3 regions of the Abyssicoccus albus genome follow, and region 2 is predicted to be linked to each of the others. Evidence: predicted binding sites of a transcription regulator. Region 2 holds the regulator's gene; each other region holds the start of a gene.
What was found. Region 2 encodes NrdR, which represses ribonucleotide reductase genes. Its sites were predicted from a motif close to AACACNATATATNGTGTT; they were not measured.
Positions count from the first base shown of each region.

Region 1: the regulator NrdR is predicted to act here: its motif matches at 8,356-8,373, upstream of nrdD (anaerobic ribonucleoside-triphosphate reductase).
Region 3: the regulator NrdR is predicted to act here: its motif matches at 4,264-4,281, upstream of nrdI (class Ib ribonucleoside-diphosphate reductase assembly flavoprotein NrdI).

Region 1 covers NZ_RKRK01000004.1:105,604-117,224, reverse strand. The annotation lists gene EDD62_RS07660 (LPXTG cell wall anchor domain-containing protein) at 353-1,675, shown strand; gene EDD62_RS07655 (phosphate--AMP phosphotransferase) at 1,927-3,369, shown strand; gene EDD62_RS07650 (CPBP family intramembrane glutamic endopeptidase) at 4,000-4,767, opposite strand; gene groES (co-chaperone GroES) at 4,971-5,255, shown strand; gene groL (chaperonin GroEL) at 5,276-6,904, shown strand; gene EDD62_RS07635 (TIGR04053 family radical SAM/SPASM domain-containing protein) at 6,966-8,105, opposite strand; gene nrdD (anaerobic ribonucleoside-triphosphate reductase) at 8,418-10,259, shown strand; gene nrdG (anaerobic ribonucleoside-triphosphate reductase activating protein) at 10,259-10,750, shown strand; gene EDD62_RS07620 (cold-shock protein) at 10,815-11,018, opposite strand; gene EDD62_RS07615 (fructose bisphosphate aldolase) at 11,285-11,621, opposite strand, start outside.
Region 2 covers NZ_RKRK01000002.1:358,195-369,815, reverse strand. The annotation lists gene rplT (50S ribosomal protein L20) at 1-259, opposite strand, end outside; gene rpmI (50S ribosomal protein L35) at 287-487, opposite strand; gene infC (translation initiation factor IF-3) at 513-1,040, opposite strand; ribosomal protein L20 leader region at 1,077-1,193, opposite strand; gene thrS (threonine--tRNA ligase) at 1,240-3,168, opposite strand; gene dnaI (primosomal protein DnaI) at 3,500-4,426, opposite strand; gene EDD62_RS01805 (replication initiation and membrane attachment family protein) at 4,423-5,853, opposite strand; gene nrdR (transcriptional regulator NrdR) at 5,858-6,325, opposite strand; gene EDD62_RS01795 (glyceraldehyde-3-phosphate dehydrogenase) at 6,505-7,509, opposite strand; gene coaE (dephospho-CoA kinase) at 7,601-8,191, opposite strand; gene mutM (bifunctional DNA-formamidopyrimidine glycosylase/DNA-(apurinic or apyrimidinic site) lyase) at 8,197-9,066, opposite strand; gene polA (DNA polymerase I) at 9,080-11,621, opposite strand, start outside.
Region 3 covers NZ_RKRK01000002.1:48,417-60,037, reverse strand. The annotation lists gene EDD62_RS00320 (nuclease-related domain-containing protein) at 1-712, opposite strand, end outside; gene nrdF (class 1b ribonucleoside-diphosphate reductase subunit beta) at 788-1,750, opposite strand; gene nrdE (class 1b ribonucleoside-diphosphate reductase subunit alpha) at 1,777-3,882, opposite strand; gene nrdI (class Ib ribonucleoside-diphosphate reductase assembly flavoprotein NrdI) at 3,879-4,250, opposite strand; gene EDD62_RS00300 (DMT family transporter) at 4,550-5,413, shown strand; gene EDD62_RS00295 (peptide MFS transporter) at 5,568-7,076, shown strand; gene EDD62_RS00290 (5' nucleotidase, NT5C type) at 7,148-7,684, opposite strand; gene recQ (DNA helicase RecQ) at 7,695-9,473, opposite strand; gene EDD62_RS00280 (LTA synthase family protein) at 9,589-11,526, opposite strand.

The DNA of each region.
Region 1 (11,621 bases), on a different contig from region 2:
TCCGTATATATGAAAGATATTTTACTTTACTATAATATTACGATATATGTATTTTATTAAATGTTTGTAACAATAAACTATATGTATAGATATTACAACTTTTGTTTATTATAATAAGAAATATAAACTAAGTATATATTGATTATTGTACTTAATCAAATTAATGTGTAACTTTTTATAATTTTTATTCTGTTATAAATTTTATTTTGTTAATATTAACTATTTTAAATAACAATATATTATTTATACTTAAAGATTTATATAAATAGTTAATAAATATGAATTGTCTTATTATAAAATTTTAATCTAGTCACTGTATACTAAAGAAATAAGAGATAAAGGAATTGAGCATATGAATAAATATTATAAAATTTTAACTGTATCTTTTCTTTCTTCAGCTGTATTTATTCATCCAATCCATAATGAAGATTTGTATGCTAGTACCGAAGAAGTACAAACAGGTCATGTCGATTCTGTTGAAACGACAGAGGTCACAACAGAATTAAGTAACAGCATTGATAATGAGGAGACTGTATCCAGTAGTGAAGAAAAAGAAACATCTACTGTTGAATCAACCAATACTACTGAAACAGTAACGCAAGAAGAAACAATGACCGTTGAACCAGTTGATGAAGATACAACAAATGAAGCAATCACTGATGAAGTTTTAAGTGAACCTTCTACTGACGAAATGAATACAACATCAGATTCATCAGAAATAAAGTCTGAAGATTTGGTCCCAGAAATGAATCAAACAAGTGATGAAGTATTAACCCCACCTATAAATGAAAATGAGAATACATCGTCAAATGATGATTATAATAGCAATGAAAAACCTTCAGCCGATATAGATACAAATCCACCTTCTAATAATGGGTCAAATCAAGAGCCCACTGAAGAACCAACAACAAATGAACCAACGAATGAACCGACAAACGAACCAACAAATGAACCGACAAACGAACCAACGAATGAGCCGACAAACGAACCGACGAATGAACCGACAAACGAACCAACGAATGAGCCGACAAACGAACCAACGAATGAACCGACAAACGAACCAACGAATGAACCGACAAACGAACCAACAAATGAACCAACAAATGAACCGACAAACGAACCAACGAATGAACCAACGACGAATGAGCCGACAACGAGCGAACCTTCAACAGATGAGCCAGTAACGGATAATCCAACGACTGATGAGGATCCATCAGATGATGGTGTTTCAAAAACTGAAGATCCATTAAATAATATTAAATCATTGAATGAACAAACTAAGAAATTATCAGACTTGATTAAGTCATTGAATGAAAGTTTCAATCCTATGGAAATTGAGAAGTTATATTCTAGTATAGATAATGAAGTCGTTACAAGTGTTACTGAAAGTTTAACGTTGGGGGACATAGAGAATATTTCACTAGATGAAGATACGAAAGAAGAAGCAGTTGAATCTACAGAAGAGTTCAAAGAGTTAGTAAAACAATATAAAGAGAGTTCTGATGAGGAGAAAAAAATCATCAAACAACAAATGCAAGATGTACAACTTGAGGAAGCACCTTCTGATGAATTGCCAAGAACAGGTGAATCTCAGACATCATTGAATGTATTGATTGGATTATTAATTTCGATGATTGGTGCGTTTGTGTTAATTTTTTCAAAGAGACGTACTTAAAATTATTATGAATCGATGAAAGAATTTTATAGTTATTGAATTTAATCACTTTAAAATATTAATATATCGTGCTTTCTAGATATCTGTGTAATGCAGATATCTTTTTATTTTTATAATTGTATTTATAATTCTAAAGTCTTTAGTGCTTTAACTTTATAAAGTATTGAGTTTTATACTATAATTATAAGACATATAACAAAAGTACTCTTAATTATGATTAATTATTGTAAGGTTTGGAGAGGTGAGAGGAAATGTCGAGTAAAATAGAGAAGTTAGAAAATAAGCTTGGTGAGTTATCACGAGAAATCAATGAAAAGAAAATACCTGTGATGATTTTATTTGAAGGACCTGTTGCATCTGGTAAGTCACGTTTATCTAATGAATTATATATGAAGTTAGATGCTAAGTATACTGAATTTATTGCGACTAAAATGCCCTCCGAAGATGATTTAAGGTATCCATTTTTATATTCATATTGGAAGACGTTACCAAAGCGTGGAAGTTTTAATTTATATTTTAGAAGCTGGTATGCCCAGTTTATTCAATATAAAGAAAACCGTCTAAAGAAATCTGTTTATGAAGATTATGATGTGTTAATCGAGCAAATTAAACATTTTGAAGAGATGTTGATTGAAGATGATTATGAAATTATTAAGTTTTATTTAAACATTGATGATGATAAACGAAAAGAACATATCGAAAAAACAAAGAAGAACCCTCTGACAAAATGGAAAGCAGAAGAATATGAGCAAGCGATTGATGAGAGTGTATATAAAGAAACTATGGATAAACTCATGAAGAAAACAGATAGTAAACTTAGCCCTTGGCATAAAATTGATTATACAGAACGTGAAGAAACCGTTGAAGAAATGTATGAAATCATTATTGAAGCATTGGAAGATGCGTTAAAACGAAAATCTAAAAAAGATGAAAAACGTGAAGTCGATGGTGACTTCACAAAAGATTATAAAGCAGAAATTTTAACGAATAATAAAGAGAAAATTGATAAAGAAGATTACAATGAAATATTACCTAAGCTCCAACATCGCATGCGTGAATTGCAATACGCGCTGTATGAAAGAAAGATTCCGCTTGTATTAGTCTATGAAGGCATTGATGCAGCAGGTAAGGGTGGAAATATTAAACGGATACGCAAAGAATTGGATCCGACAGGATACAAAATCAATGCAATTAGTGCACCGACTGATGTTGAGTTAGACCATCACTACTTATGGAGATTTGCTACAGATATGCCACGAAGCGGTCATATAGAATTCTTTGATCGTAGTTGGTATGGACGGGTTTTAGTTGAGCGTGTTGAAGGATTCGCTTCAGTTAATGAATGGAAACGCGCTTATGACGAAATTAATCAATATGAAAAAATGTTATCAGATGATGGTGCGATTATTATGAAATTTTTTATTACAATTGATAAAGATGAACAACAAGAACGTTTTGAAGATCGACAGGAAGACGAGCATAAGCAATGGAAGATAACTGAAGAGGATTGGCGTAATCGAGAGAATTGGGATTTATATATTGAAGCAAGTGAAGATATGATCAATAAAACCTCTACAGATTATGCACCATGGCATGTTGTCCCAGGAAATCAAAAGAAATATGCAAGAATTTATGCACTGAAAGAAATTATTAAAGCATGTGAAAAACGTTTATTTGGTGTGGAAAGATATTAAAGAAGAAATACAAAGACACTACTTTATAATGTAAGTATTTATAATAAAGGAAGTGTCATTATGTATAAAAATATAATATATAACATCTTAATTGACCACTGTTCACAGATATTCTATTCAAAAAAATTGTGAAATCGAACCTAATTATACCTAAAAACTTCAACTCTTTTTCTGTATTCAGAGTAAATCGAAAATACTCTGAATACGAGAGAGAAATGGGTCAAAAATAGGTTGGTATTCAGAGTAAATCGAAAATACTCTGAATACGAGAGAGAAATGGGTCAAAAATAGGTTGGTATTCAGAGTAAATCGAAAATACTCTGAATACGAGAGAGAAATGGTCGAAAAATAGGCTGGTATTCAGAGTAAATCAAAAATACCCTGAATACAGAAAGGAAATGAATCAAAATCCCAAACGGAAGAGTGATATGGTTCATGAGTTAAAAGCCGAAAGTATAAGAAAATTAGTTACTGCAAGTAGTTAAATCTTTAATAAAATAAAAGAAATAGCGATAAAATTTGATCCTCATCAAATTTTATCGCTATTTTTATTGTGCGGTTTACTTACGTCCCAGACTCTATTGTAATTAAAGTAATGATGCACACCTTTTTTAATCAAATTAGGATTTATTAAATAAAGAAATAGAATATTAGATTTGATAATTCTTGGAATTGTTCTAAATCTTTAATCGTATCTTTAAATGTAAATTGTAAAATCACTACAATAGTATTCATTAAAGCATGTGCAATAATAGGTACAATAATTCGGCCTGTCATGACATAGATTAATGAGAATACAAATGACATACCTAAATAAATGATAATGTGTGTGAAGTCCATATGTGCGATTGCAAAAATAAATCCACTAATTAAAAAGGCAATGGTAAATGCAACGTATTTATTAATTTTTAACGCATTGAAAATTTCACCAAATAATACTTTACGAAATACGAGTTCTTCAAGAATTGGCCCTAAAATTGCAACAATTAATATAAAGAAAGGATATTGAAAAGCGATTTCCATAATTTCCATCGTATTCTCGGATTGCATTGGATTTTTGAGTACTTGTGTATTAATGATTGAAGTAATGATTTGTGTAATATAAGCAAAGACAACTCCAAATACTAACCACCCAAGTGACACGAGCCAAGGTTGTCTATACTTCAGTTCGAAGTCAAAGGGTGCTTTAATCTTTATGAATAAAATACCTATAATGATTAAAGCAATAACAAATCCGATAATATTTGCAATCAATGATATTCTTGTTACGGCTTCTTCATCAACTTGACCTTGATTCATAATCATATATACTAACGCAACTGGCAGTACAATAAGTTGTGCCATAATATATAAGACGATGATACTAATGTGTTTGATCCAACGTGCTTTCTGATTCATTTAATAATGCTCCTATTCTAATTAATTCATTCAATGGACCTATTATATCATGGATTAAATTTTTAAAAAAACAAGAACAAAATAGTTGCAATTTTGACCAACTTTGATTAATATAATAAATGTATTAGCAATCAAATGTATAGAGTGCTAATACATTTGATAATATTTATAATAAAAAAATACTAAATAAGGGAGGATTTACAATGTTAAAACCTATAGGTCATAAAATTGTCGTAGAACGTACAGAAGAAGAAACTAAAACAAAAAGCGGAATAATTCTGACTGAATCAGCGACTGAGAAACCAGCAGAAGGAACGGTTGTTGCAATTGGTAATGGACGTTTGTTAGACAATGGAGAGCGAGCTCCAATCGAAGTAAATGTTGGAGAGCGTGTTGTGTTTGGTAAATTTTCTGGGACTGAAGTAAAACAAAATGATAAAGAATATTTAATTTTAGATGCTGATGAAGTATTAGCGGTTATTGAATAACTACAAGGAGGAATCTTATTATGGCTAAAGATCTTAAATTTTCAGAAGATGCTCGTCAATCAATGTTAAAAGGTGTTGATAAGCTTGCAAATGCAGTGAAAGTGACATTAGGACCTAAAGGACGAAATGTCGTATTAGATAAACCATATACAGCTCCACTCATTACAAATGATGGTGTCACGATTGCTAAAGAAATCGAATTAGAAGATAAGTTTGAAAATATGGGGGCAAAACTTGTCGCTGAAGTAGCTAATAAGACAAATGAAATTGCAGGTGATGGAACAACAACTGCAACTGTTCTAGCACAAGCTATGATTCAAGAAGGATTAAAAAACGTAACAAGTGGTGCAAATCCAGTTGGAATTCGTTCTGGAATTGGTAAGAGCGTCGAGAAAGCTGTAGCACAATTAAAAGAAATATCAGAAGAAGTAAAAGATAAAGAAGCGATTGCGCAAGTTGGTGCAATTTCAGCTGCTGATGAAGAAGTAGGTCGCTATATCGCCGATGCAATGGAGAAAGTTGGTAATGATGGTGTTATTACCATTGAAGAGTCACGTGGGCTTGAAACAGAATTAGAAGTTGTAGAAGGTATGCAATTTGATAGAGGATATGCATCACCTTACATGGTAACTGATAATGAAAAGATGGAAGCAGAACTTGAAAATCCATATATCCTGATTACGGATAAAAAAATCTCAAGCTTCCAAGATATCTTACCGTTATTAGAATCAATCGTTCAACAAAGTCGCCCAATTTTAATTATCGCTGACGATGTAGAAGGTGATGCGATGACGAATATCGTGTTGAATAAAATTCGTGGAACATTTACTGCTGTTGCTGTTAAAGCGCCTGGATTTGGTGACCGTCGTAAAGAGATGTTAGCAGATATCGCAACGTTAACAGGTGGTCAAGTGATTACAGATGATTTAGGTATCGATATAAAGAATGCAACACAAGATATGTTAGGAACAGCACAGAAAGTTAATGTGACGAAAGACAGTACAACAATTGTGGAAGGTGCTGGAAGTACTGAAGAGATTGAGAATCGTATTAGTGTCATTAAAGCACAAATTGAAGAAACAGATTCATCATTTGATCGTGAAAAGTTACAAGAGCGCCTTGCTAAGTTAGCAGGAGGAGTTGCAGTCATTAAAGTTGGTGCTGCAACAGAAACTGAAATGAAAGAACGTAAACTCCGTATTGAAGACGCATTGAACTCTACAAGAGCAGCTGTTGAAGAAGGCATTGTTGCAGGTGGAGGAACAGCATTAATCAATGTATATAAAGAAGTTGAATCATTACAATTAGAAGGTGATGAAGCGACAGGTCAACACATTGTGCTGAAAGCTTTAGAAGCACCAATTCGTCAAATAGTTGAGAATGCTGGACTTGAAGGAAGCGTAATTGTAGAACGCTTGAAGTCAGAAGATGTTGGTGTTGGATATAATGCAGCAACAGGTGAATGGGTCAATATGATTAAATCAGGTATTGTTGATCCAACGAAAGTAACACGTTCTGCATTACAAAATGCAGGAAGTATTGCATCAATGTTCTTAACAACAGAAGCGGTTGTAGCAGATATTCCTGAAGAAAATAGTCAAGATGCTGGCGCAGGAATGGGCGGCATGGGCATGCCTGGAATGATGTAATTATTTATCTTCATTTATAGAATTAAAACAGCGCGTAAAATTGTTTACGCGCTGTTTTATTTCATGAAATTCTTTTCTTCTTTTTCTTTCTTAACACTTCTGGAATATAGACGCAATATGGTTCGCTTTCCATGTAATCACCCGTCATTGCGTAAGCTCTTGATCTAGATCCTCCGCATACATTTCTAAACTCACATACTCCACATTTACCTTTATATTTATCTGGATTTCTTAAGTCTTTTAGAATTGGTGAGTTACGATATATTTCAGATAGTTTCTCTTCTTTTACACTGCCGACTTTGACAGGCAACAATCCACTTGGATAGACATCACCAGTATGTGAGACGAAGATAAATCCATTCCCGTCATTCACACCTTTAGGCGCTCTGCCTAAACCATCAATTGTTCCAGTTGTACCATTCATTAATGCTTGTTGGTATTGGATTGGAACTTCATCATGACCTTCTTTTTTATGTTCACGTTGTTTAGACTGAATGACAACTCGACGAAAATGTTGTGCAGCGGTTGTTTTAATATCGAAGTCTACTTCTTTCGACAATTGATACAACCATCTGAAGACTCTTTCATGCTCTGCGGGACTAATCATATCTTTCGTTTGACCACGTCCAGTTGGTACTAAGAAGAAGACACTCCACAATACACAATTCAGCTCTTTCACGAGTGCAGCCATTTCATCGAGTGTGTCTAAATTGTAGTTAGATACAACCGTGTTAATTTGTAATGGCATCTCAAGTTCATTTAAGTAGTTAATAGCATTCATTGTCAGGTCAAATGATCCACTCGTTCCTCTGAAATGATCGTGAATTTCAGCAGTAGGACCGTCTAAGCTGAATGCCCAACGTGATAAGCCGATATCTTTAGCAGTTTGCATTGCTTCTTTTGTCACATTAGGTGTTGCTGATGGCGTCATTGAAACACGTACACCTTTGTCTATGGCATATTTGGCTATATCAAAGACATCAGGTCTCATCAAAGGATCGCCACCCGTAAAGACTAACATCGCATTACCCATTGTTTTAATATCATCAATTAAAGCTTTACCTTGCTCGAATGATAGTTCTCTCGGATCTCTTCTAAATTGAGCTTCTGCACGACAGTGTAAACATTTTAATTCACAAGCACGTGTTAACTCCCATATTACAATAAATGGATTTTCATCGTAGTTCATATTGAATTGCATCGTCATCATCCTTTATTTAATCATATATTTATTTTACAACTTTATTGGTAGTATGAAATAATTTATTGAATAATGTCATTGTATCGTGTTATTTGATATTCAGTTGTGATAAATATCACGATTATAAAATAAGGTTCATAATAAATATATTATAAAAAGCATAAAAGTATATTGATATGTATGGTTTTGTCTTTTTTAAAATAATTATTCTGATGTGACGATTTATTAAAGCTTTAGTAATACACTTGAAAACGCTATATATAGTGTTAAATTTAAATTGTAAACACTATATAAAGGAATGGGGTATATTCTATGCATCATCAATTAGAAGATAAATTGCAACAACTTGTCCAAAGGGAAGAATCGATAGTTAATGAAAATGCGAATAAAGACGCTAATGTGTTTAATACATTACGTGATTTAACAGCAGGAACGGTTGCAAAGCATATTGGATTAGAGATGTTACCTGAGCATGTTAGAAAAGCTCATTTGAATGGTGATATTCATTTCCATGATCTAGATTATCATCCGTATATGCCGATGACAAATTGTTGTTTAATTGATATCGAAGGCATGCTAAAGCATGGATTTCAAATAGGAAATGCAGTAGTAGAGCCTCCTAAATCGATTCAAACGGCAGCAGCACAAATTTCACAAATTATTGCTAATGTCGCAAGTAGTCAATATGGTGGTTGCTCGGTCGATCGAATCGATGAGGTATTAAGTACATATGCACAATTAAATGAAGAGAAACATAGAATCGTTGCAAATCAATTTATTGCTGAAGCACGACGAGATGAATATATAAAACAAAACGTAGAGAAAGATATTAATGACGCAATCCAATCTCTCGAATATGAAGTGAATACTCTGTATACATCGAATGGACAAACACCGTTCGTCACATTTGGCTTTGGATTAGGGACTGATCAATATAGTGTATTAATCCAACGCGCGATATTAAATACTCGTATTAAAGGACTTGGGAGAGATGGAACAACTGCAATTTTTCCAAAACTTGTTTTTAGTTTAAAAGAAGGTGTTAATTTAAAACCTAATGATCCAAACTATAATGTGAAGCAATTGGCTTTACAATGCAGTATCAAACGGATGTATCCTGATGTATTGAACTATAAGGCATTGTCTGAAATGATCGGTGACTTCAAAGTGCCAATGGGGTGCCGGAGCTTCTTAAATGCGTATGAGGAACATGGCGAATATATCAATAATGGGCGATTTAATATGGGTGTAGTGACACTCAATTTACCGAGAATTGCGATTGAATCAAAAGGTGATCTTGATGTATTTATGAATATATTGGATGCAAAATTAGATATCATTAAAGATGCATGTCTTTACCGAATAGAGCGATTAAAAGAGGTTGAGATCAAGAATGCACCCATCTTATATGAACATGGTGCTTTCGGTAAAAAATTTAAAGATAATAAAGAGGTTGAGGCATTATTTTACAATAAGCGCTCAACTATTAGCATAGGTTATATTGGACTATATGAAGTTGGAACGTTGTTGTATCATCCCCAATGGGAGGCAGATGACGAAGCAATTGATCACGTTGAAAACATCTTAAAACATATACATCAATATGCGTTGAACCTATCTAATGAATACAATGTACAATTTAGCGTGTATGGTACACCGAGCGAATCTTTAACAGATCGTTTTGCAAAACTTGACATGGAACGATTTGGGTATATAGAACATGTGACGGATAAAGAATATTACACAAACTCCTTTCACTACGATGTTAGAAAGAAAGTATCACCTTTTGAAAAATTGGACTTCGAAAAAAGGTTTGCTAAATATTCTACAGGTGGATTTATTCATTATGCGGAATATCCAACCTTAAAACATAATCCAAAAGCGCTAGAGACAGTGTGGGATTATGCTTACGACAAAATAGGATATTTAGGGACAAATACACCGATAGATCATTGCTATGAATGTGAATTTGAAGGTGACTTTACACCGACTGAGAAAGGTTTTAAATGTCCCAACTGCAATAATACGAATCCTGACACGACAGATGTCGTCAAAAGAACATGTGGTTATCTAGGTAATCCATTAAAGCGTCCTATGGTAAATGGGCGACATAAAGAAATATCAAATCGTGTGAAGCATATGGAGAATAAGTGATGTCTAAGTATGATGGACAAGGGTATATCGCCAGAGTGATGCCTGAAGTATATACGGATGGGGAAGGGATTAGAGTGAGCGTATATGTATCAGGATGTACTTTTCATTGCAAAGATTGCTTTAATGCAAGCATTTGGGGTTTTAATAAAGGACGTCAGTTCGATGAATTAGTACTTGATGAGATAATTAATTATTTAAGGAAACCTTATATTCAAGGGGTATCAATCTTAGGAGGGGAGCCATTACAAAACTTAATTATTGTAAATCCCCTTATAAAAAGAGTAAGAAAAGAATTTGGTCAGGAAAAAGATATTTGGATGTGGTCTGGTTATATGAGAGAGTATATCGAACGAGATCCTGATTTAAAGGATGTATTAGATCAAATTGACGTATTAGTAGATGGACCATTTGTTAATTATTTAAAAGATTTGTCTTTGAAATTTAGAGGGTCGCATAATCAGAGAATACATTATTTATCAAACCAACAATAAATAGGCAAAACAAAAAAGGCACTGACTAAGTCAGTGCCTTTTTTAAGGTTTCATTTAAATTATATTATAATTTAACGATGTTAGCTGCTTGAGGTCCACGTTGGCCTTCTTCGATTTCGAATTCAACAGCTTGTCCTTCTTCTAAAGTTTTGTAACCTTCACCTTGAATTGCTGAGAAGTGAGCGAATACATCGTCTCCACCTTCAACTTCGATGAATCCAAAACCTTTGTCTGCGTTAAACCATTTTACTGTACCTTGTTGTGTCATAATATAATGACCTCCATATAAATTATTATAAAACCTTGCCTTACTAAATACTAAAAAAATTCACATATTACAAAAAGTACCGAACAATTACACGAACACGATTACTTTTTGTAATATGTGAATTAGTTGTTCTTTGTAGTTATTGATCTTATAAACCAATTGTACACTGATAGATGACCTTTGTCTAGTAAAAACAACAAATATTTTAAAATAATACAAGCGATGCAAGCCAAAAGGCTGTCGCATCACTTGTTTATGAGAGAAAATTATTTTTTATTTACAGATGCATCGTAGATAGAATCGATTGTATCTTGTAAGTTTTTGTTAAATTCTTCATCAGATTGAGATTTACGTAAATCATTGATTAATGCACGTGAGAAGCTTGCAATGACACCTTCGTTTTGAGCAAGTTTTTCATTAGCATCTTCTCTAGAGTATCCACCAGATAAAGCAACTACACGAACTACACGTGGGTGATCTACTAATTCTTTGTATGCATTAGGTTTAGTAGGGATCGTTAATTTTAACATTACTGGTTGTTCTTCTGATAATTGATCTAATTCTTTTAAGATTTCATTTTTAAGTACTTCTTCAATTTGTTCT
Region 2 (11,621 bases):
CCGCAAGTTTTAAACCATTCATTAATTTAGAATAGCTTAACCCTTCTTGACGAGCTGCCGCATTAATACGTGTAATCCATAATTTACGGAATTCACGTTTCTTTTGACGACGGTCACGGTATGCATATTGACCTGATTTAATAACCTGTTGTTTAGCTACTTTGTATAATTTACTCTTTGAACCGAAATAACCTTTAGCAAGTTTCAACGTACGTTTACGACGACGTCTTGTAACTGTTCCACCTTTTACTCGTGGCATAATAATTCCTCCTTAAATATCTACTATTTATTTTACGTAAGTTAACATTTGTTTGATACGTTTCATATCGCTTTTAGACACTAATGAAGCTTTTCTAAGCTTACGTTTTTGTTTCGTTGATTTGTTGGCGAATAAGTGAGATGTGAATGCTCTAGAACGTTTTAATTTACCTGATGATGTACGTTTAAAACGTTTTGCTGATCCACGGTGAGTTTTCATCTTTGGCATAATAATTTCCTCCTAAATAATTGAATTACTTCTCTTGAATTGGTGCTAACATTAAGAACATTGAACGTCCTTCCATTTTCGGTTTTTGTTCAACCGTTGCAACATCTTGACATTCTTTAGCGAAATCTTCTAATACCTTTTGTCCGATTTCTTTATGCGTAATCGCACGTCCTCTAAAACGAATAGACACTTTTACTTTGTCTTCTTTCGATAAGAACTTACGTGCATGATTTAACTTCGTATTGAAGTCATGCTCTTCGATCGTTGGGCTTAAGCGAATTTCTTTAACATTAATCACTTTTTGCTTTTTACGAGCTTCTTTCTCTTTCTTTTGTTGTTCGTATTTGTATTTACCATAATCCATAATACGCGCAACAGGCGGTTTTGCTTTAGGTGCAACTAATACTAAGTCTAAATTGACACGCTCAGCCATCTCTAATGCTTCTTTTGTACTTTTAACACCAAGTTGATCCCCATCTTGTGCGATTAATCGTACTTCATTTGATCTGATCTTGTCGTTAATTATTGTTGTGTCTTTAGCTATGGGTAACACCTCCTAAATTTAAGTTTAATAAAAGAAAGATTTAGGCAAAACAAAAGTGAACGGGCATACATATACACCCGTTCACTCATAATACTTCACGTATAAACCTTATAACTGCTTAATGCGTCGTAAGGTGAGAAGCGGGCGCCTCTTCTTGTTCTTTTATTCAACGTTATTAACTATACCACGTATATATTAGTGAGTCAAATTATTTTTTGAGTCTGATCTCATCGACTAAGTTCCAAATAAAGTCATCTCTCTCTACAGTGTTTTGTGCTTCTTCACCATATTTACGCACGTTAACTTGCATTTCTTCAACTTCTTTATCCCCGATAACAAGCTGATATGGTACTTTACTCATTTGAGCTTCTCTTATTTTGTAACCCATCTTTTCATTACGATCGTCGATTGTCACTCGAATCCCTTGTGACTTCAATTCATCCATCAACTGTTTACTATAATCGAAGTGATGCTCAATTGAAACTGGAATAATTCTGACTTGTTCTGGTGCTAACCATGTCGGGAAAGCGCCTTTATATTCTTCTGTTAAGAATGCCACGAATCGTTCCATTGTTGATACAACGCCACGATGAATAACGACAGGTCTAACTTCTTCATTATTAGAGTCTATATACGTTAAATCGAATCGTTCTGGAAGTAAGAAGTCTAATTGAACAGTCGATAATGTTTCTTCTTTACCGAGTGCTGTTTTCACTTGGACATCAAGCTTTGGACCATAGAATGCTGCTTCCCCTTCTGCTTCAACGTAATCTAATTCCATTTCATCGACTGCATCTTTTAACATTTGTTGTGCTTTTTCCCACATTTCATCATCATCAAAATATTTCTCTTTATCAGATGGATCTCTATAACTTAATCTGAAGTTATAATCTGTTATATTGAAATCCTTATAAACATCAATGACCAATTGAACAGTATTCATAAATTCTTCTTTAATTTGATCAGGTCTTACAAAGATATGAGCATCATTTAACGTCATTCCACGAACACGTTGCAATCCACTAACCGCACCGCTTGCTTCATATCGATGCATTGTACCAAGTTCTGCGATACGAATCGGTAATTCTCTATATGAATGTCTCTTATTCTTATAAATCATCATGTGGTGTGGACAGTTCATCGGTCTTAGCACAAATGTTTCATTATCTAATTCCATTGGTGGGAAGATATCATCCGAATAGTGTGCCCAATGTCCACTTGTTTCATATAGTCCACGACTACCGAGTACTGGTGTATACACATGATCGTACCCCATGCTTATTTCTTTATCAACGATATAACGCTCTATTTCACGACGGATTGTCGCGCCATTTGGAAGCCATAATGGCAACCCTGAACCGATTAATTGTGAATTTGTAAATAAATCCATATCTTTACCGATTCTACGGTGATCACGTTCTTTACGCTCTTCTAACAATTGAAGGTGTGCTTTAAGATCATCGTCATTGAAAAATGCAGTACCATAAATACGTTGTAACATCTTATTGTTACTATCACCACGCCAATAAGCTCCAGCCACCGAAAGCAACTTAAATGACTTTAACTTAGACGTTGAAGGCACATGGATCCCACGACATAAGTCAACGAATTCACCTTGGCGATAGACAGTCACTTCTTCTTCATCACCAATTGCATCAATTAATTCCAATTTATATGGATCATGTTCAAACAATGATTTAGCTTCATCAACAGAAAGAACTTGTCTTTCAATCTTATGATTTTCAGAAATAATTTTCTTCATTTCTTTCTCTATCTTAGCTAAGTCTTCATCATTGATTGTCGATTCAGTATCTACATCGTAATAGAATCCTTCTTCTATGGCTGGACCAACACCGAATAATACGTCAGGATATAAACGTTTAAGCGCCTGTGCCATTAAATGCGCTGTAGAATGGCGTAAAATTTCAAGCGCTTCGTCACTCTTCTTCGTAATAATTTCAATCGCGCCATCTTGATTTAGCGGACGTGTTAAATCAACCAATTGCCCGTTAAACTTACCTGCTAATGCTTGCTTTTTGAGACTTGATGAAATAGATGCAGCAATCTCTTCAGTTGTAACACCTTGTTCAAATACCTTCTCGTTACCATCTGGGAACTTAATTTTTATTTCACTCATCGTTATCCCTCCATTAATATAATTATATAATAAATAAAAAAGAACACTCTCCCCAAAAAGGGGCGAATGTTCTTCGCGGTACCACCCTAGTTAATATACTTTCTGCATATTATCTCATTCATCATATATATAATAGATATACGGTAGTCAATCACACGATTATATATAGCATTCCCAGCAAATAGCTACTCTCTTAGATTATCAATAATCTATACAATCCATTGTCAAAGTTGTCCGTATATTCGATTAAATTAAGTATACCATGAAAATTTGATGATGCAATAGATTTGGATGCCATTTAAAATAATTAACACACTAACCATTGTAACCATCATAAACTTTTATTGCGCAAATTATCACCATCGATTTCGACTGGTTCCATTAATGTCAATATTCTCTCTATAATCCGATCCGCTTTTAATGTGTCGACTTTCGATTTCACCGTTGATAAGTATTGTCTTAACTCATCAATTGTTAAATTGGATGATATAAATGTAGGCATTTCGTTAATCATTCTATAATGTAAAATTGCACCGAGTATCTCATCACGAGTCCACTCACTTAAGTCTTCAGCGCCTAAATCATCAATCATCAAGACTCTTGCGTTTTTCATCGCTTGGACTTTATCTTCGGTCGTCCCTTTTTTAATACTTGCTTTAAGTTCTCTAATGAATTCTGGCCAATACACGAGAACAGATGGAATATGCTTGGACTTTAATTCATTGGCAGTTGCACCAAGAATGTATGACTTCCCTCTTCCAAATGGGCCATGAATATATAACCCTTTCGGTGTTTCACCATGCTCTAAGCCCATCGCAATTTGAACCGCTTTAGCTGCGATTGCTGCCTTCTTTTTTGAATTAAATTGAAGACTGTCAAAGTTTGCACTTAAAATATCTTTTGAAATATGATGACTTTGAATTAAACTTGATAGTTTTTGTTGTTCTCTTGCTGCTAATTGGCTATCACAAGGTTTATATGAAATTGTAATATCGTGTTCTTCTAAATGAAGGACTGGCGCCATCCCTTTAGTATAATTTATGCATTCATCAAGACAATTACAACGTTCACATTGCTTGGACTGATGGATATATTCTTGAAGTACCGGTATATTTTGTTCCCATAATTCATTTGGAATTGAAGGATTGTCCTTAATCAATTGAATGACTTCAGGATGGTTGAATGTTTCTTCTTTCACTTTTTGAACTTGAGCTTGTAAGTTAGGTATTTTACCGGTGATATCATTAATCGACCTCATTTTTTACCTCCTTCTTTATATTGTTTTAAAATCTTCTGGAACGCTTCGATACTTTGTTTCGTTTCTTCATCTTGTTCATGTTCTGACGAACCACTTGATTGGTCATTTTTATGTCCATTGTCAGTCGATGAAAAATTACCTTTTGTCTGTTGATTATGTTGACGCTCACGTTCTAACCATTCTGGCGTGACACCTTTTGTTTTAAATCGATTTTGCTGATCAAATTGTTTTTGCTTTTGTCTTTGCTGATATGACTTCGCATAATCCATTGCTTGTTGGGCATTTTTCAAACCTTCTCTAGCCCACTGCGCTGCAATTTGAATCGTAAATTTTTGTGGTAACGTCTTATCTTTTAATTGATACACATATTCGATTAATATATTGGCAACACCGTATGGCAATTCGGTTTCTTGAGTAATCCGTTCGATTAACTTTTTATCTTCTTCTGTCACTTTCCCCCCACTAACCATATAGAAACGTTCAATGGGTGGTGTTTTATCTTGCAACTCAAACCATTGAGCTTTAGATGATTGAGATTCATTTTGAGCTCGTTCATCGATTTGGTGTGCTTGATTAGATAAATCTTGTTGCTGATCTTTCAACTTAATGTTTGGTAGCTGACCATTATGTTCAATTTGATAAAAATTTCTTGCGCGTTGCGCTAACAATTTGTGATTAATTGATTTATCACCATTTAAAGAATCCAACAATATGCCTTTCATATGATTCGGACTAATGGAATACAAGTTGGATAGTTGCTCAATTAATTGCTTTGTTTCTGTCGTAAATGAATCTAAGTCTATATAATTATTTCTTAATAAGGTTTGGAATAATTCAAAATCAAATGACGGTTCACTCGGTATCCCTCCAGATTCATTATCTTTAACGAACTGAACAGTCGAGGGATCATTCACCGATTCATCCATTTGATGATTTAGTTTATGGTCAAACACTTCTTCATAGCGCTTAGTCACTTCTTTAAAATCAGAATGAATCGTATGTGATTTTACAAATTGTTGCCTTAATTCTAAGTAACGATCTTTCTCAACCGTTTTATACAAAAATACATTCATCATCGGATCATTAAAATATTCATTTGGTGACATCGGTTTAACTAATTCGTATTCAAAAATGTTCAATTCATCAATCGTATTAACAAATGTCTTTATTAGACCGATTGCTTCTAGTTTATGCCGTGTTTGTTCGAATACTCTCAGCGGCATATTCAATTCTTTCATAAAGATATAATGGTTTTGAAATTGACTTGGTCTAGATTGAAATCTCATCATATATTCATACAGTGCAACAGAATCATACCCAACGATGGGTACATACAATGCATGTAAAATATCATGTGTCATGATTGATGGATAATATGAAATTGATACATTGAATTCATCGTGTGGATTCATTTCAGTAAAATGCATCAGTTCATCGTCCTTCTTTTGGATTTGGAATGAGTTGAGAAATCGAATCAATCAATTGATTGATATCTTTAAATTCTTTATATACACTTGCAAATCTTACATAAGCTACATCATCAATATCCATCAATCTTTTCATCACCATCTCTCCGACTTCTTCGGAAGGAATCTCATGTTCATTTCGTTCGCGAATTTGTTGTTCTACTTCCTTCGTTAGATTGAGTAATGTATTATACTCAATCGGACGCTTTTCACACGCTCTAATCAATCCATTTAATAACTTATCTTGGCTAAACATCTCTCGATTTCCATTCTTCTTAACTACCATTAACGGCGCCATTTCAATTCGCTCAAAAGATGTGAAACGATATTTACATTTATCGCATTCACGTCGTCTTCTAATCGCAGTACCATCATCTGACTGTCTTGTTTCGATGACTCTTATATTTTGATGACTACAGGCTGGACATTTCATTTTGATCACCACACAACTTTTATATTATCCCCATTATAGCAAAAGTATAATCAATTCGTATATTAAAGAAAATATGAACGTGTGAAAAGAGAAAGAAGTGTAGATTAGAAAACTCCAATCTACACTTCTTGAATTTATATTTTAAATCACATCATTTAATTGAATCTCTTAAAAATTAATTAAATCTCTTTCCCAATCTTTAATGCTAAATCAACGACACGGTTAGAATAACCCCACTCATTATCATACCATGCAAGCACTTTTACTTTATTATCATCCATCACCATTGTCGTTAACGTATCAATAACTGCTGAATTTGGATTTGTATTAAAATCTTTAGATACTAATGGCTCATCTGATGTTGCTAATATTCCTTTTAATTCATTTTTACTTGCTTCAATAAATGCATTATTCACTTCTTCAACCGTTACATCTTTCTTCAAGTCAACAACTAAATCTACTAGCGATACATTCGTCGTTGGTACACGCAATGCCATTCCGTGTAACTTACCTTCTAATTCAGGGATAACAAGTGATAATGCTTTCGCCGCTCCTGTAGATGTTGGAATAATACTTTCTGAACATGAACGTGCTCTACGTAAATCTTTATGCGGATTGTCGATATTTTTTTGATCATTCGTAAATGCATGTACCGTTGTCATTAAACCATTCTCTATACCAAATTTATCATTTAATACTTTTGCTACAGGCGCTAAACAGTTTGTCGTACAACTTGCATTACTAATTACATCATGTGTTTTAACGTCTAATTGATCATCATTGACACCCATAACAATCGTATGAACGCCACCTTTACCAGGCGCTGTAAGTAATACTTTCTTCGCACCCGCATCGATATGACCTTGTGCTTTCTCAGGATAATTAAATTTACCAGTTGCTTCAATAACTAAATCAATACCCATAGACTTCCAAGGTAAGTTTGCTGGTACACGATCGTTTGTGATTTTGATTGATTGGCCATTCACATTAATTGTATCCTCTGATTCAACAGACACTTCTCCATCAAACTTTCCATGCGTTGTGTCATATTTAATTAAGTGTACTAACGTCTCTACTGGATAACTCGCATTAATCGCTACAATATCTAATTCATTTCTCAATGCAGCAGCTCTTAACACCATTCTACCAATACGTCCTAAACCATTAATCGCAATCTTCGTCATAAAAATATCCCCCAATATCAATAATTTCTAATATATTATAACATAAATATTTTTATCTGAAAGCGTTTTCTAGTATTTTTTTAGATTCGTTTTAGAAATGATTTTGGATTGTTTCTTTTACTTGTTCTTCAAGCGCATCAATCGTTCCATGATTTTTTAATACAATACCTGCTAATGCTTTCTTATCTTCTATAGGTGCTTGAGACTTTACTTTAGATAAGGCCGCCTCATAAGAGATATCATCTCTTTGCTGTAATCGTTTAATCTGTTCTTGTTGATCAATATAAACAACAATGACTAGGTCAAAATGTTGTTCTAGTTTGTTTTCAAACAATAATGGAATATCTTGAATGACGTGTTGATTCGTCTTCAATAGATGCGTTGTCTGCCTATTCATCTCTTCTCGAATTAATGGATGAAGTATATGATTTAATTGTTGTCTCAATGAGGAGTCATTAAAAATCAATTCACCTAGTTTTTTTCTATTTAATGTCCCATCTTCATTTAAAATTGTTTTACCAAAATGATTAACAATTTTTCGTAAACCCTCTGAGCCTTTCTCTACCATTTGTCTACTCACAACATCAGCATCTACAACGGGTATTCCATGCTGTTCAAACAGTTTAGCGGCTGTTGATTTACCTGTAGCAATACCACCAGTCAATCCTATTAACATACTCATTCTCCTTACTTCTGACAATTTGTACAATAAAATGAATTTCGCTGATTAATACGACGTGACGTCACTTTTTTCTGACATATAGGACATAACTTTTTTTGATAAATTAAAAATTCATCTTGCATTGAACCGATTTCACCATCCATGTGGACATAACTATGAATCGATGAGCCTCCTCGTTCGATACTTTTAATAAATAGTTTTACGATTTCTTTATAAAGTTCACGCATTTTACGTTCAGTCAACACATGTACTTTTCGAAGTGGATGTATACGGCAAATGAACAATGCTTCATTTGCATAAATATTTCCACAACCGACAACATTTTCTGCATCCATTATAAACTGCTTGATTGAAATCGTTGATCGATTGAGTTTAAATTGCTTAAATCGATCAATAAAATACGCTTCCCCTTCAATGCCAAACGGCTCTGGTGCCATCTGTTGAAATGGTTTGAACTCATTGATATGATCTAGCACTCTTAACTCACCGAATCGTCTCGGGTCAATATAATGTAAGTACACTGTTTTCGTCTCATAATTTAATTCAAATGTTGTATGCGTATGAGGAATTGATGATACTCGATTTGTATTTATTTCAAAACGACCACTCATCCCTAAATGCGCAATAACTACTTTATCATTAATAGGGTTCGTCAGTTGCATCACAATATATTTTCCACGTCGCTCAATCGTATTAATTTTTTGTCCGATTAATGATTGTTCAAACTGTTGAAGATTTTCATGTTTAACGACTGCCATCTTCCCTTGACGATGACTCAATTTAATTCGATCTGATAATGAGATTGATTCAATCGTATACCCTTCGATCGTTTTCAAATCATCGACGACGAGTTGCACTTCTGGTAATTCTGGCATTTATTTAACTCCTTTATTTCGTGTCATACCATGATTCCCCGTATGAACCATCTACAAGCAGAGGGACATCTAAAGGATAGGCATTCTCCATGAGCTGCTTTACATCTTGATAAAACGCTTCAACATCGTCACGATGCACTTCGAATATAAGTTCATCATGTATTTGTAACAATAAGTACGCACTATATCTGTCTTCAAAATCTTGTGCATCATATTTAACCATTGCCATTTTAATAATGTCTGCAGCAGTTCCTTGTATCGGTGTGTTCATCGCAGTTCGCTCTGCAAAGCTACGCTGATGGAAATTTCGACTGTTAATTTCAGGAATATAACGGCGTCTATTTAATAATGTTTCCACATATCCATTGCGCTTCGCATCTAGAATCACTTGATCCATATACTTTTGTATATTTGGATATACTTTCAAATAATTATCGATGAATGTTTTTGCTTGCTTTCTAGGAATGTTTAAGTTTTCACTCAAACCATAATCACTAATACCGTATACGATTCCAAAGTTAACAGCCTTTGCTTGCCTTCTTAAATTACTATCCACTTCTGTATCATCCGCTAAATTAAATACTTTTCGTGCTGTTTCAGTGTGAATATCTCCTCCATTATTAAATGTTTCAATCAAATGTTCATCTTGTGTAATATGTGCCAGCACCCTTAATTCAATTTGTGAATAATCCAAGGCAACAAGAACATAATCGTCATTAAAAGGCTTAAATGCTTTTCGAATTAAGCGTCCTTCTTCTAATCGGATTGGTATGTTTTGTAGGTTAGGATCTAAACTAGATAACCGTCCAGTTTGTGCTAACGTTTGATTAAATCGAGTATGAATCTTACCATCTTCATATATTTCGTTTTGAAGACCTTCAACATATGTCGATTGAAGTTTAGATAATATTCGATAATTCAATATATGTTTAACAATGTCGTGCTTATCTTCTAATTTTGTCAATACATCAGCTGCTGTTGAATAGCCAGTCTTTGTTTTTTTGATCACTGGGAGTTCTAATTTCTCAAATAAGATTACGCCTAATTCTTTCACTGAATTAATATTAAATTCCTCGCCAGCTAAACTATATATTTCATCCTTAATATCATCAATTCTATGCTGTATTTCAGATTGCATTGAATGTAGCGTATTGACATCAACATGTATTCCACGGACTTCCATACTAGCTAGAACTTTCGATAAAGGAAGTTCTAACTCTTTTAATAACTCTAATTGTTGCTGTTCATTGAGTTTATCGACGACTGTCGGGATACATTCCATTAATGCATTTATTTTTTGCGAAATGTATTGATTTAATACGTCCTGATCAGGCACTGTACGAGATTTTCCTTTACCGTAAAACTCATCCTCACTCGGTATTGTGACTAACTGTAATTGATGTAGTAGCTGAGACATCCCTTCAACTTTAACAGAAGGGTCAAGTAAAAAACCACCGAGCATTGCATCCATCGTAATATTTTTCACCGTAACATCATGTTGTTCGAACATCACATAAACTTTTTTCGCATCATAAACATACTTTTCAATGGATTCATCTTTTAATAGTGAACATAATTCATCATGCTGACGAATATGCTCAAATTTTGTAATTACGACTTGTTCACCATCGCTTAATGCAATTGCAAGAGGTGACTTGTGAATATATCGATCTTCAATATGTTCTATATAAATATATAATGGAGAATCTTCTTTTAATTTATCAAAATTTAACGAATTGACATTTGTATTATACGAATCTTCATAACCTTTGTCTTCAGCTGCTGCAGTTAATGGACTCGTTGAAAACGTTTCATCCTTTAACAATGATTTAAATTCTAACGTTTTATACATTTCAACCAATGCTGAACGGTCGAAATCTTTATCCCATACCGCATCTTTAATCGATACATCAATCGGTGCATTTGTTTCAATTGTCGCAAGAGCTTTACTCATTAATGCATCTTCTTTGTACTCTATTAAATTATCTTTCATCTTACTCTGTTTTAATTCATCGATGTGTTCATACAAATTTTCAACAGATTCATATTCTTTAAGAAGCTTAATCGCTGTCTTTTCACCTATTTTTGGGACACCTGGGATGTTATCACTTTTATCTCCCATGAGTCCTTTCATATCAATAATTTGTTTAGGTGTTAGTTCATATTTCTCTTGCATGAAAGGAATCGTATATTCCTCAAAGTCTTGTCCTTTTTTATTCGTTGTATAAAATACAGTGACATGTTCAGACACGAGTTGAGTTAAATCACGATCGCCTGTCAAAATGATCGTCTCAATCCCTTGACGGTCTGCTTCAGACGATAAAGTCCCAATGATATCATCCGCTTCATAGTTCGGTAGTTCATACCATTTAATCTTATACGCATCTAACAAATTCCTCATTGGCACAAATTGTTCTTTTAATTCAGAAGGAGTCTTTGAACGACCGCCTTTATACGCTTCGTATGTACTATGTCTAAATGTCGTCTTACCCGCATCAAATGCAACCAGTATATGTGTCGGTTGCTGCTTTTCAATCAGTTTGTTTAAAACACGC
Region 3 (11,621 bases), 310 kb from region 2:
TGTTATTGCGTATAAGCTCTTTTGTATTGTGCTTTGTATTACAATACTTACATACTGTGTATTTACATGATGGCTGTATGCAACTAGAGATTTCTTTACGACACGAACATAATATGCCAGATTTTATTTGTTTATCACTAAAATCATAATTCTTCATAAATATTGATCCATCAGTGATAAACCTTTTCATATGATTTAGATGCTTTAAACTCTTAGAATTCGAATGGCCATAATTTTTTAGATCATTCAATAACCTTAGTCGGTCATAATGCATATAAATATTTTTATTATGAAACGCTTTGTCTATCGAAAACTTAGGATTGATAAATACCATCATCATAACAATTTGTTGTTTAGGGAAAAGTTTAGATAGTAAAAAATGTTGTCTAGTGATAGATTCCAAAGGGTTTGGAATTGTGCGATAATCATTCGACCAATGATTATCGATAACACGATACTTTGAAGAATAGTTTTTGATATCGACGGCGATGATTTTATCATCGATAAATAATACTGAATCTAATTGAATCGTAGAGTTTTCAATTTTTAAATAGACATCGTTCAACTTTAAAAAACGTTCATTGGCTAACCAAAGGTCAAACTGCAATTCTCCCTCAAATCCTTTAAGTAAACGAGCATGTTCGTCAATGAGTGAGTCTTCCATTTGATATCTTCCAACAATCGCATTTAGTTGCTTTAAGTCGTTATTCACTTGTCTTATGTCAATGCACTCCTTTAATGGATTTGTACATTTTTATAATACAAAAAAACTCCCACGAGTGGGAGTTTAAAATTCAAAATCTTCATCTGTTAATGCTTCTACATTTAAAGCTAATACATATCCGTCACCTTTAACACTAAAGAAATCATGGTTTTTCGTACTTGTGTTTAATGCATTTTCAATGATTGGATTAAATCCATGTTCTTCAAAGTATGCGTCAAATCCTAAATTTGATAATGCTTTATTGCCGTTATATTTAACATAGTTTAACACATCTTGTGTTAAGTTCAATGGATCATAAAGCATTTGTGTATATGAGGCTTCATTTTCATACAGCGCTTCAAGTAATGTATACATTTCACGATCTGCTTGTTCACGCTCTTCATCTGTAAGTTTTTTTCGAATTGTTTGAGCATCAAGACCTGTAAAAACACCGTGTATACTTTCATCGAGCAATATCTTACGAATAATTTCTCCTGATGTAGTCATTTTTCCTTTTCCAGCTAAATATAACGGGTAGTAAAATCCAGAATAGAATAAGAATGACTCTAAAAACACACTCGCTACACGGGCCATATACTGATCATATAATGATGCTTCTTTTCCCCATAGTTTATGATATTTAGCAATAATTTTATCTGCTTTATATGTTAAATGTTTTTCATTAGGAACCCACTCTTCTAACAATTCATTAGTCTCTTGTGTTGATAATAATGTCGTAAATATATGCGAGTAACTTTTTGCGTGGATTTGCTCCATCATGCCCATAAATGAATACACTGCTTTTTTTCGTAAATCATCAGTGTGTAACATGATGAGTGGCATACCATCATCTGCTTGGTGAGTATCTAATCCTGTTAATCCAGCGAGCACTTTCTTGTACGTATCTTTCTCGGCACCAGTTAACGTTGACCAACTTGCTAAGTCCTTTGATACTTTGAATTCTGATTCAACCCACATTTGTGAAATATTTTGGCGCCAAAAGACGTTTGTTGTATCTTCTTGAGTATTCCAATTTACTGCTTCCATGTTTGACATTCCCCGCTTTAATTAGATTAAACTGAACAGCTTGTACATTCTTCAACGCTTAATAGTTTGTTTCGAGTATAGTACAGTGATTTCAACCCTTTATGATGTGCATATACATATAATCTTGCAAGTTCACGTGTTGAGATTTCAGAGTTTACATATAATATTGTCGAAATACCTTGGTCAATATGCTCTTGAATGACAGAAATCATATCGATTAATCTCATTTGATTTACCGTAAAGGCTGATTTGTAATACCACATTGTCTCTGGTGATAAGAACGGCATTGGATAGAATGTTTCAGCATTCCCATATGTTCTTCTTTCGATTTGATCAACAATTGGCATCACCGAGCTCGTCGCATTTTGTACGTATGAAATACTTTGCGTTGGTGCAATCGCTAAACGATACGCATGGTAAAGCCCGTGTTGTTGCACTTGCTCAGATAATGCTTTCCAGTCTTCACTTGTTGGAATATCGATCCATTCGAATAACGTTTTCACTTTATCGAACTGAGGCTTAACCTCATTTTTAATATATCGTTCGAAATATTTACCTGTTGCATAGTCACTCTTGTCAAAGTCTTTAAATGTTTCTTGGCGTTCTTTTGCAATCATCATTGATTTCTCAATAGAATAATAATTTAGCATCATAAAGAATACATTTGCAAAGTCACGTGCTTCTTCTGATTCATAATTTAATTTATTCTTAGCAAGATAACCGTGTAAATTCATCGCGCCTAATCCAACAGAATGCAATTCATCGTTTGCTTTACGAACACCTGGCGCATTTTTAATTGCAGTACTATTACTCACTACTGTAAGTGCATCGATACCAGAATGAATACTTTCACGAATCTTACCACTTTCCATCACGTTGACGATATTTAATGATCCTAAGTTGCACGAAATATCACGACGAATGACATCATCTGTTCCATAATCATTAATCGTTGAAGTCTCTTGAAGTTGGAAAATCTCAGTACATAAATTACTCATTTTCACTTGTCCAATGTTACTTAATGCATGATTAGCATTCGCGTTATCTTTAAACATAATGTAAGGATAACCTGATTGTAATTGTGTTTGTGCTATTTTATTTAACATTTCACGAGCATCGTATGATTTCTTCATGATGTTCTCGTTTTCGACAAATTTGTCATACCATTCGTCCATTTCAATATCATCCAATTGAACCCCATATTCACGTTCAATTGTATGAGGTGCAAACATAAAGAAGTCTTTCCCTTCTTTAGCAAGTTCTAAAAATTTAGAAGGAATGATTAATCCTGTTGAAATTGTTGCAAGTCTAATATCTTCATCAGCATTCACTTTCTTTGTATCTAAAAATTCAGGCACATCATAATGGAATATATTTAAATACACAGCACCAGCTCCAGGTCTTTGACCTAGTTGGTCAGCGTAGCTAAATCCACCTTCTAAACTTTTAGCAACGGGTAAAACACCTTTCGCGACACCTTTGATTCCCTTAATCGCTTCACCACGTGCTCTTAACTTTGATAAGTTAATCGCGACACCGCCACCAATTTTACTTAATTGTTTCGCTGTAGAGTCGATATAGTTAATCGAATTTAAGCTATCATCCACTTCTAATAAGAAGCAGCTCACCATCTCACCACGACGCGCACGACCTGCATTTAAAAAAGTCGGAGTTGCTGGTTGGTAACGTTGTTCAATCATCGAAAGAATATACTCTTTACACTTTTCGACATCACCTTTTGCTAAATATAAACTTACAATCACTACATGCTCTGTGTAGCTTTCTAAGTAGTTTTGTTTATCATTCGTTCTTAAAGCATAGTCTTTAAAGAATTTACTTGCTGCCATATAGCTCTTAAATTCAAATGGTAATGACTCACTATATTCAATAATTTCAATCAAATCATCTTCTGAGTATTCAGCGAATAAATCATAGTAAAAATCTTCATCAACCATATATCTTAAACGTGTGATTGGGTTATCAAAGTGTATCGTTAAATCATCGACTTCTTTCATATATTCTTGGAGTGCTTCTTGGTCTTTTTCTAATTTATAAAATCCATTCTCACCACGTTGAGTGACTTCATTGTTCAATTCGATATGTTTATATTGTTTCTTACCAGTTAAAGTCATACTAAATTAGCCACCTTTTGATTAAATATTTCTATATCTTTATCATTGCCATGCAATTCAAAAGTATGTAGTAACGGAACATTATACTTACCACTCAATGTCTTTGAAGCTTTCGCAAAGTTTTGTCCCCAATTTCTATTGCCACTCCCTACGACACCTTTTAAAAAGGTACTATTCTCTCCATAATTTAAAAATGTATCAACCACTTCAGGCACCTCTCCGAAACCAATCGTTCCAGTGACTAAAATAAAAGGCTCATACATCTCTAATTCGTTCGTTTCTTCTGTCAATTCAATCGTATGAATTGCATCTGTTCGTTGAATAAAACGACGAACATTTCCTGTTAATGAATAATACACAATTTGCATTGCGACACTTCCTAACACTATATATTGTGTTTTGTTTGAATGGCAAACACTATATAAGCTTTAAAAGTATTATAACATTTAATTATATTTATGATAACAACTAAATCTGATAAAACAAAAAACTATGATTCATACTAAAGATGTGCTATGTAATGTAATAATTAATTTTAATTTTATGTATCGAATAATATGTTATCATTTACTAAGCTCAAAAGAAAATCATCTAACCATGTATTTTCAATTTAATACGAAATAAATTTTTTACTATATATCATTACAATACTTCGGAGGTTTTTATTTTGTCTAACGTAACGAAAGGTATTATTTGTTTACTCATTGCTTCATTAGGTTTTAGTATTATGGGTTTATGTATCAAAATGAGTGGTGATTTACCGACGATGCAAAAAGCATTTTTCCGTAATTTCATTTCGATGATTGTAGCCTTTGGATTTGTCTTATACAATCGTGTACCGATGTTCGGACATCGCCAAAATCAAAAATTATTAATTGCACGAAGTGTGTTCGGTGTCATTGGTGTATTACTATTTTTCTATAGTCTTGACCATCTTGTACTGAGTGATGCCGAAATGTTAAATAAATTAAGTCCATTTTTCACGATTATTTTATGTTCGATCTTTTTAAATGAACGTATTCGTAAGTTCCAAATGATAAGTATCATCATTGCTTTCATCGGAACACTCTTTATTATCAAACCTGAACTTTCTCTTGAAGTGGTTCCTTCATTGATTGCTTTATTAGGTGCAATCAGTGCAGCAAGTGCTTATACAATCCTTAGAGTATTAGGGCCTTTGGAGAAGTTTTATACGGTTGTGTTTTATTTCTCGATGTTTTCAACGATTGTTTTACTTCCATTTGTTATAGTTAATTTCCATCCGATGTCAACGAAACAATTAGTGCTCTTAATTACTGCAGGTTTAATGGCAAGTATTGGACAGTTCGGGATTACACTTGCGTATCAATTTGCAGAAGCAAAACAAATTTCTATATTCTTTTATTCAACCGTGTTATTCAGTGCATTATTTTCAATTATAATATTCAAAACAATTCCAGATGCTTATAGCATTGTTGGATATATCATCGTATTTAGTGCTAGTTTCTATATGTTTATGAAACAAAGACCAAGAAAGCCTTTACATGAATGATAAATATTATTATTTTTCTAGCAAATCAGAATTATAGAAATTATTGATATAATATTGTACTTCATGCATTGTTATAGTATTCTATTATCACTGTTTTAATTGTTTGATAATTCAACAAATAAAGCAAAATGTCTTTTTGAAGGAGTGTGCTTGTATGGCTCGTCGTGAGTATACAGACCATGAAATAATTGAAAGTGTTCCCCGTAAAGGATTCTTCGGTCATCCTAAAGGATTATTAACATTATTCATCACTGAATTCTGGGAACGTTTTAGTTACTATGGTATGAAAGCCATCTTACTTTATTATTTATACTATGCAACATCTAAAGGTGGATTTGGTCTTAAAGAAACAGATGCGATGATCATCGTAACGTTATATGGTGCTTTAGTTATGATGAGTACTATTATTGGAGGTTGGTTCGCTGATCGTTTAATCGGTGCAAGAAAAGCAATAATTTATGGTGCCCTTCTCATTATGTTCGGTCACATTTTAATGAGTATTCCGGGTAACTTTACGATGTTACTGATTGCACTTGCTTTAATAATTATCGGGTCAGGTTTGCTTAAACCAAGTATGTCAACGAATGTAAATGAATTATATGAAAAAGAAGATTCAAGAATCGATGCTGGATTCACGATCTTCTATATGTCTGTAAACTTAGGTGCATGGATTTCACCATTTATTGTAGGACAATTACATAGTTCATTTGGCTTCCACGCAGGGTTTGCTGCAGCCGCGGTTGGTATGTTCTTCGGTTTAATTTGGTTTGTAATGACTCAAAAGAACACATTAGGTTTTACAGGACTAAATGTTCCAAACCCGTTATCTAAAGGCGAAGGCAAAAAAGTCACTTTAATCGCAACGGGTATCGCAATTTTAATTGCAATTATTTTATTCATTTTTAAATTATTCGGTATGTTGAACTTAGAAGGTATTACTTGGATTATGACATTCTTTGGTCTAGGTATACCGGCTATATACTTAACATATATGTATACACATCCAAAAACATCATCTGATGAGAAATCAAGATTATTAGCTTATATCCCGTTATTTATTGCTGCGGTAATATTTTGGGCGATTCAAGAGCAAGGGGCAACTGTATTAGCTGAGTTTGCTGATCAAAAAACACAATTAGATCTTAAACCATTACTTGGTATTGATTACGTAATCCCAGCTGCATTCTTCCAATCATTGAATCCTATGTTTATCGTAATCTTTGCCCCTGTCTTTTCGATGTTATGGGTTAAATTAGGAAAATTCAATCCATCAACACCGTTAAAATTTGCAATTGCATTGATCTTTGCGGGATTAGGATATATCGCGATGGTTTATCCAATTATGAGTGGTGAACAATTAATTAACCCATTATGGTTAGTATTAAGCTTCTTCTTAATCGTTTTAGGAGAGTTATGTATTTCACCTATAGGATTATCAACAACAACTCGTATGGCACCACAAGCATTTACAACTCAAATGTTGAGTGTATGGTTCTTATCAAACGCAGCTGCACAAGGGTTGAACGCACAACTCGTTCAAATTTATGGCGCAGTAGATCCAGCATCATACTTTGGTTATATGGGACTTGTAGCAATCGGTTTAGCTGTTCTACTTATTGTTTTAGTACCAATAATCAAAAAAGCAATGCGTGGCGTTCACTAAGATTAATTATTCTTTTATAGTAATATGCAAAACGAGCTCTGAAATTACTTTCAGAGCTCGTTTTCTTTAAACTATAACTGTTGGTCAAAATATTCTTTTACTTCAAGCCAAGAATTCACACGAATAAATTCATCATGTTCTAAATTATGATGTGCTGTAAACATAATCGATGTTCCTTTAAATGCTTTTAACTGCTTAGGATTATCGTCGATTAAGTAATCTGTTCCAACAACACCTTTATATCCGCAAAAAATAAAATTCTGTTCATCTAAAAATGGGAAGTATTTTTTTAACCATGCAAATTTTGCATCAAATGATGTAGGGACATCCATTGCAGCGGTTGCAATATACACATCGTAATCTTTCGTCAAATGTTCGACAACTTCTATCGCATCATCAATGACTTCTAACTCACCAAAAAATCCTCGATCAAATATAATTTCTTTGATGATATCAATATCTTCTTCATATGCATTGCTTAGCTTTTGATTCCCTAAATCCTCAATCGTATGGTTTGAACCTAATCTGTTGTTATATTTATCCAATAAACCTTGTGCAGTATTCGCTAGAACTTCATCCATATCAATTGCAATGCTCTTTCTCATAATATCTCTCCTTTTATTGGGCTAAATATGATTTAATCTCATCGATAAACAATGGACAATAATGTTTTAATTTGTAGTTGCCAATACCTGAAATGTTCATCATTTCTTTTTTGGACGTTGGCATTTTCTTAGAAAATTCTTTAATAATATGATCTTGAAATATCATAATCGGTGCAACATTATGTTTAGCACTTAATTTTTTTCGAATATTATAGAGCCTATCCAATAGCACTTGATCAATGTCTTTATGTGTTGAAATATCAACTATCTCTTTCACTTTTACTTTGAATGGATAGGTGTAAACTTTCTTTCCATCAAAAAGAATTGATTTTATACTTTCATGGCATCGCAATCCTTCATCAGTTAAATAAATATATCCTTTATAAACTAATTCATCTAACAAATGCCTTACTTCTTTAGTTTTATACTCTTTCAGTATACCATATGTTCTAATGTTGTTTAACTCACGGCTCAGTATTTCTTGATTCTCTTCACCACGTAACATTTGAATAAACAACTCTGATGCAATATCATCTTTTATTCTATACAGTGCACTGACAATTTTTTGTGCCTCTATTGTCATATCATAGGTTTTATCATTAGATTTACAATTACTACATCGCCCACATTCATTTAACCGTTGATTCGGATTGAAGTAATGAATAATAAATGCTTCTAAACATTGCTTTGTTCTTTTATACCGAATCATTTCATTCAATTTGTCACGTTGCTTTTGAATGTAATCTTCACTTCCGTTCGACTGGTCAATAAAGAATTGTTGTAAGTCTATATCTTTCTCAGAATATAGCAAAATACATTCACTTGGTTGACCATCACGACCTGCACGACCAACTTCTTGATAGTATGATTCTATATCACCTGGCATATTATAATGGATAATAAAGCGAATATTCGACTTATCTATTCCCATTCCAAATGCATTTGTAGCAACAATGACACGTTTTTCATCATACATAAAGGCTCGTTGTTGCTCAATTCTATCATTATTACTCATACCACCATGATAAGCTAAGCAGTCTATCCCCTGAGAAGATAAATATTCTGATAAGGATTCAACATTTTTTCTAGTCGATACATAAATAATTCCAGGTGATTTAGAATGATTTTTAATATATTCAACGATAAACTTTTGACGTTGATACGTTGGATTAACTTTGAGCGTTAAATTAGGCCGCTCAATAGAATTAATTGTTGTACAATGTGGTGGAATATTTAATAAATTTAAGATATCTGTCTTTACTTCATTCGTAGCAGTAGCTGTTAAAGCAATGTACCTACTCGATGGAAACAATTTTTTTATAATATCGATAGATTCTCTATAAGACGGCCTAAAATCGTGACCCCATTGAGAAATACAGTGCGCTTCGTCGAAAGCAATCATTTCGATATTGGCCTTCTTTAATATGTTAATAAAATATTCATTATTAAATCGTTCAGGTGCAACGTATAGTAATTTTATTTCACCACGCAATAACTCTTGTTCAACATCACGAATTGCTTGTCTAGACATTGAACTATTCATATATCTAGCTTGAATACCCGCTGCAACCAAAGCATCGACTTGATCTTTCATTAAACTAATCAATGGAGATATAACAAGAGTAATTCCTTCAAAATGCAATGCAGGCACTTGATAACAGACTGACTTACCTCCACCAGTAGGCAATATGCCAAGTGCTTTTCTTTCTTGTATTAAATCATGGATAATTGATTGCTGACCCGCTCTAAATTGATCATAACCGAAATATTTTTTTAATGTTTGTTCCAACATATAAGACACCTACCGACAATTTTCATTATATTATTATACACTATTTAAATAGCAATCGTTAAGTGTAACATCTAAAAAAGCTAGCATATAGTATATGCTAGCTTTAACTTTAATGTTAATATTCATTTGGTGAATACATATATTGACTTGTATCTACTTTTTCAAATCCATTTTGATCATAAAATCTAAATAAATCACCATAAATTAATTTATCTGATAATTCAAGTTCAATTTCTGCTTGTTTTTTTATTGCTTTGGTCTTTTCGGTTTCTTCGATTTTTTCATTTGTTTCTCGATCAAAAACTTCATTACCAATAATTTGATATTGATCTGTAATGACTTCACCATTTCTCATAATTACCATTTCTTTATGTTGATCAGAGAATAAATCTGTTCCGAACATAATATATTCTTTCGTATTAATGCCTTGTAAGTGCATTAATGTAGGCATCACATCAACTTGACCTGCTACATCCTCGACCACTTCACCATCCATCCCTGGTACTTTAATATAGAATGGAACACGTTGGTTATCCTGGTTCACTTCAGGTGTAATCTCATGTCCTTGTATTTCTTCCATCGCTCGATTATGATTTTCTGATATTCCGTAATGGTCACTATATATGACAATGACACTATCATCATACATGCCTTCTTCTTTCAAGTCTGATACAAAATCTTTAACCGCTTCATCCATATAGCGAGCAGTTTGAATGTAACCATCGACAGTATTATCTCCAGTATCCCCGCGATCAATCGTCGCCTCGTCTTCTGATAATGAGAATGGATAATGATGCGTTAACGTCAAGAAATGGGCATAATAAGGCTCTTTTAAGTCTTTTAAATATGACATGCTTTCTTCAAAGAACGGTTTATCGAGCAACCCTAAATTCTCTATATTATCACCTGTCATATCGTAAAATTCAGCATCATAAAATCGATCGACACCAAACCTTTTATATACTTGGTCTCGATTCCAAAATGTTTTGTAATCTCCATGGAATACTGCTGATGTATAGTTTCTTTGTTGATTTAAAATACTTGGTAATGCTTGATAATGGTTATCACCTTTTAAAGAAAATGCTGAACCTTCAGCTAATCCGTAAATAGAATTATCCAAAATAAGTTCTGCATCTGCAGTCTTGCCTTGTCCAGTTTGATGATAAAAATTTGGATAATATTTGAAATCGCCATTCCCTTTTGCTAGTTCATTAAGAAATGGTGTCACTTCTTCTCCATTATGTTCATATCCAATCATCCATGATTGTAAGCTTTCTAAATGGATTTTGATAATATTTTTATCTTTTGCGATTCCGAATGTCTCAGGATTTGGTTCAGCATTTTTTCTTTTCGTATAATTTACAATTTCACTTAAATCGTCTTCATTTGCTAATGCTTTTTGCGAACTATTTTGTAATGATTTAACACCATCATAAATAGTAAATGAATATGGCCCTAAATATTTCACTAAATACTTATGGTCAAAAGTACGTGTCAATAATTGAGGACGATCTGTTTCAGCCATTGCTAAATTCACAACAAATAAGCTCAAAGCTACTATAATAGATAATGGTACAAAGCGTTTTCTGAACAATTCATGTTGTGGGTATTGTAATACTTTAAATTTCATGATTAGCGTCATAAAAATTAATGGGATATCGAATAGATAAAGTAAATCATATGGTCTAACGGATGCTTGAATATTCGTCCCCATTGAATTCAAGTTAGACGATTGGCTTAATGTAGAAAACGTTATAAAATCTGAGAAAAATCTAAAAAATACTACGTTAGCATATAAAATAGTTGTTAATCCAATATAGACTAAAAACATGATAAAAAATGACTTTTTCCCTTTGAAAAACATCGTTAAACTTAGACTCAAAATAATCATTGCAATTGGGTTAAAAAATAATATTAAGTATTGATAGAATCCTTTTACCCCAAGTGAAAAATCAGTAAAATAAGCTAAATAAGTTTTCATTGTTAATAAAATAGTGAGTATGATTAATAGTGTCGTTATTTTTAATGGTTGTTGTTTAAAATTATTAAACATATGCATTCACTCCCTCTCTATATCCCCTTGGCATATGCAATCGTATTCTTTTAATGTTGTACTGACTGTATCAGTACTACTATATGTTTATATGT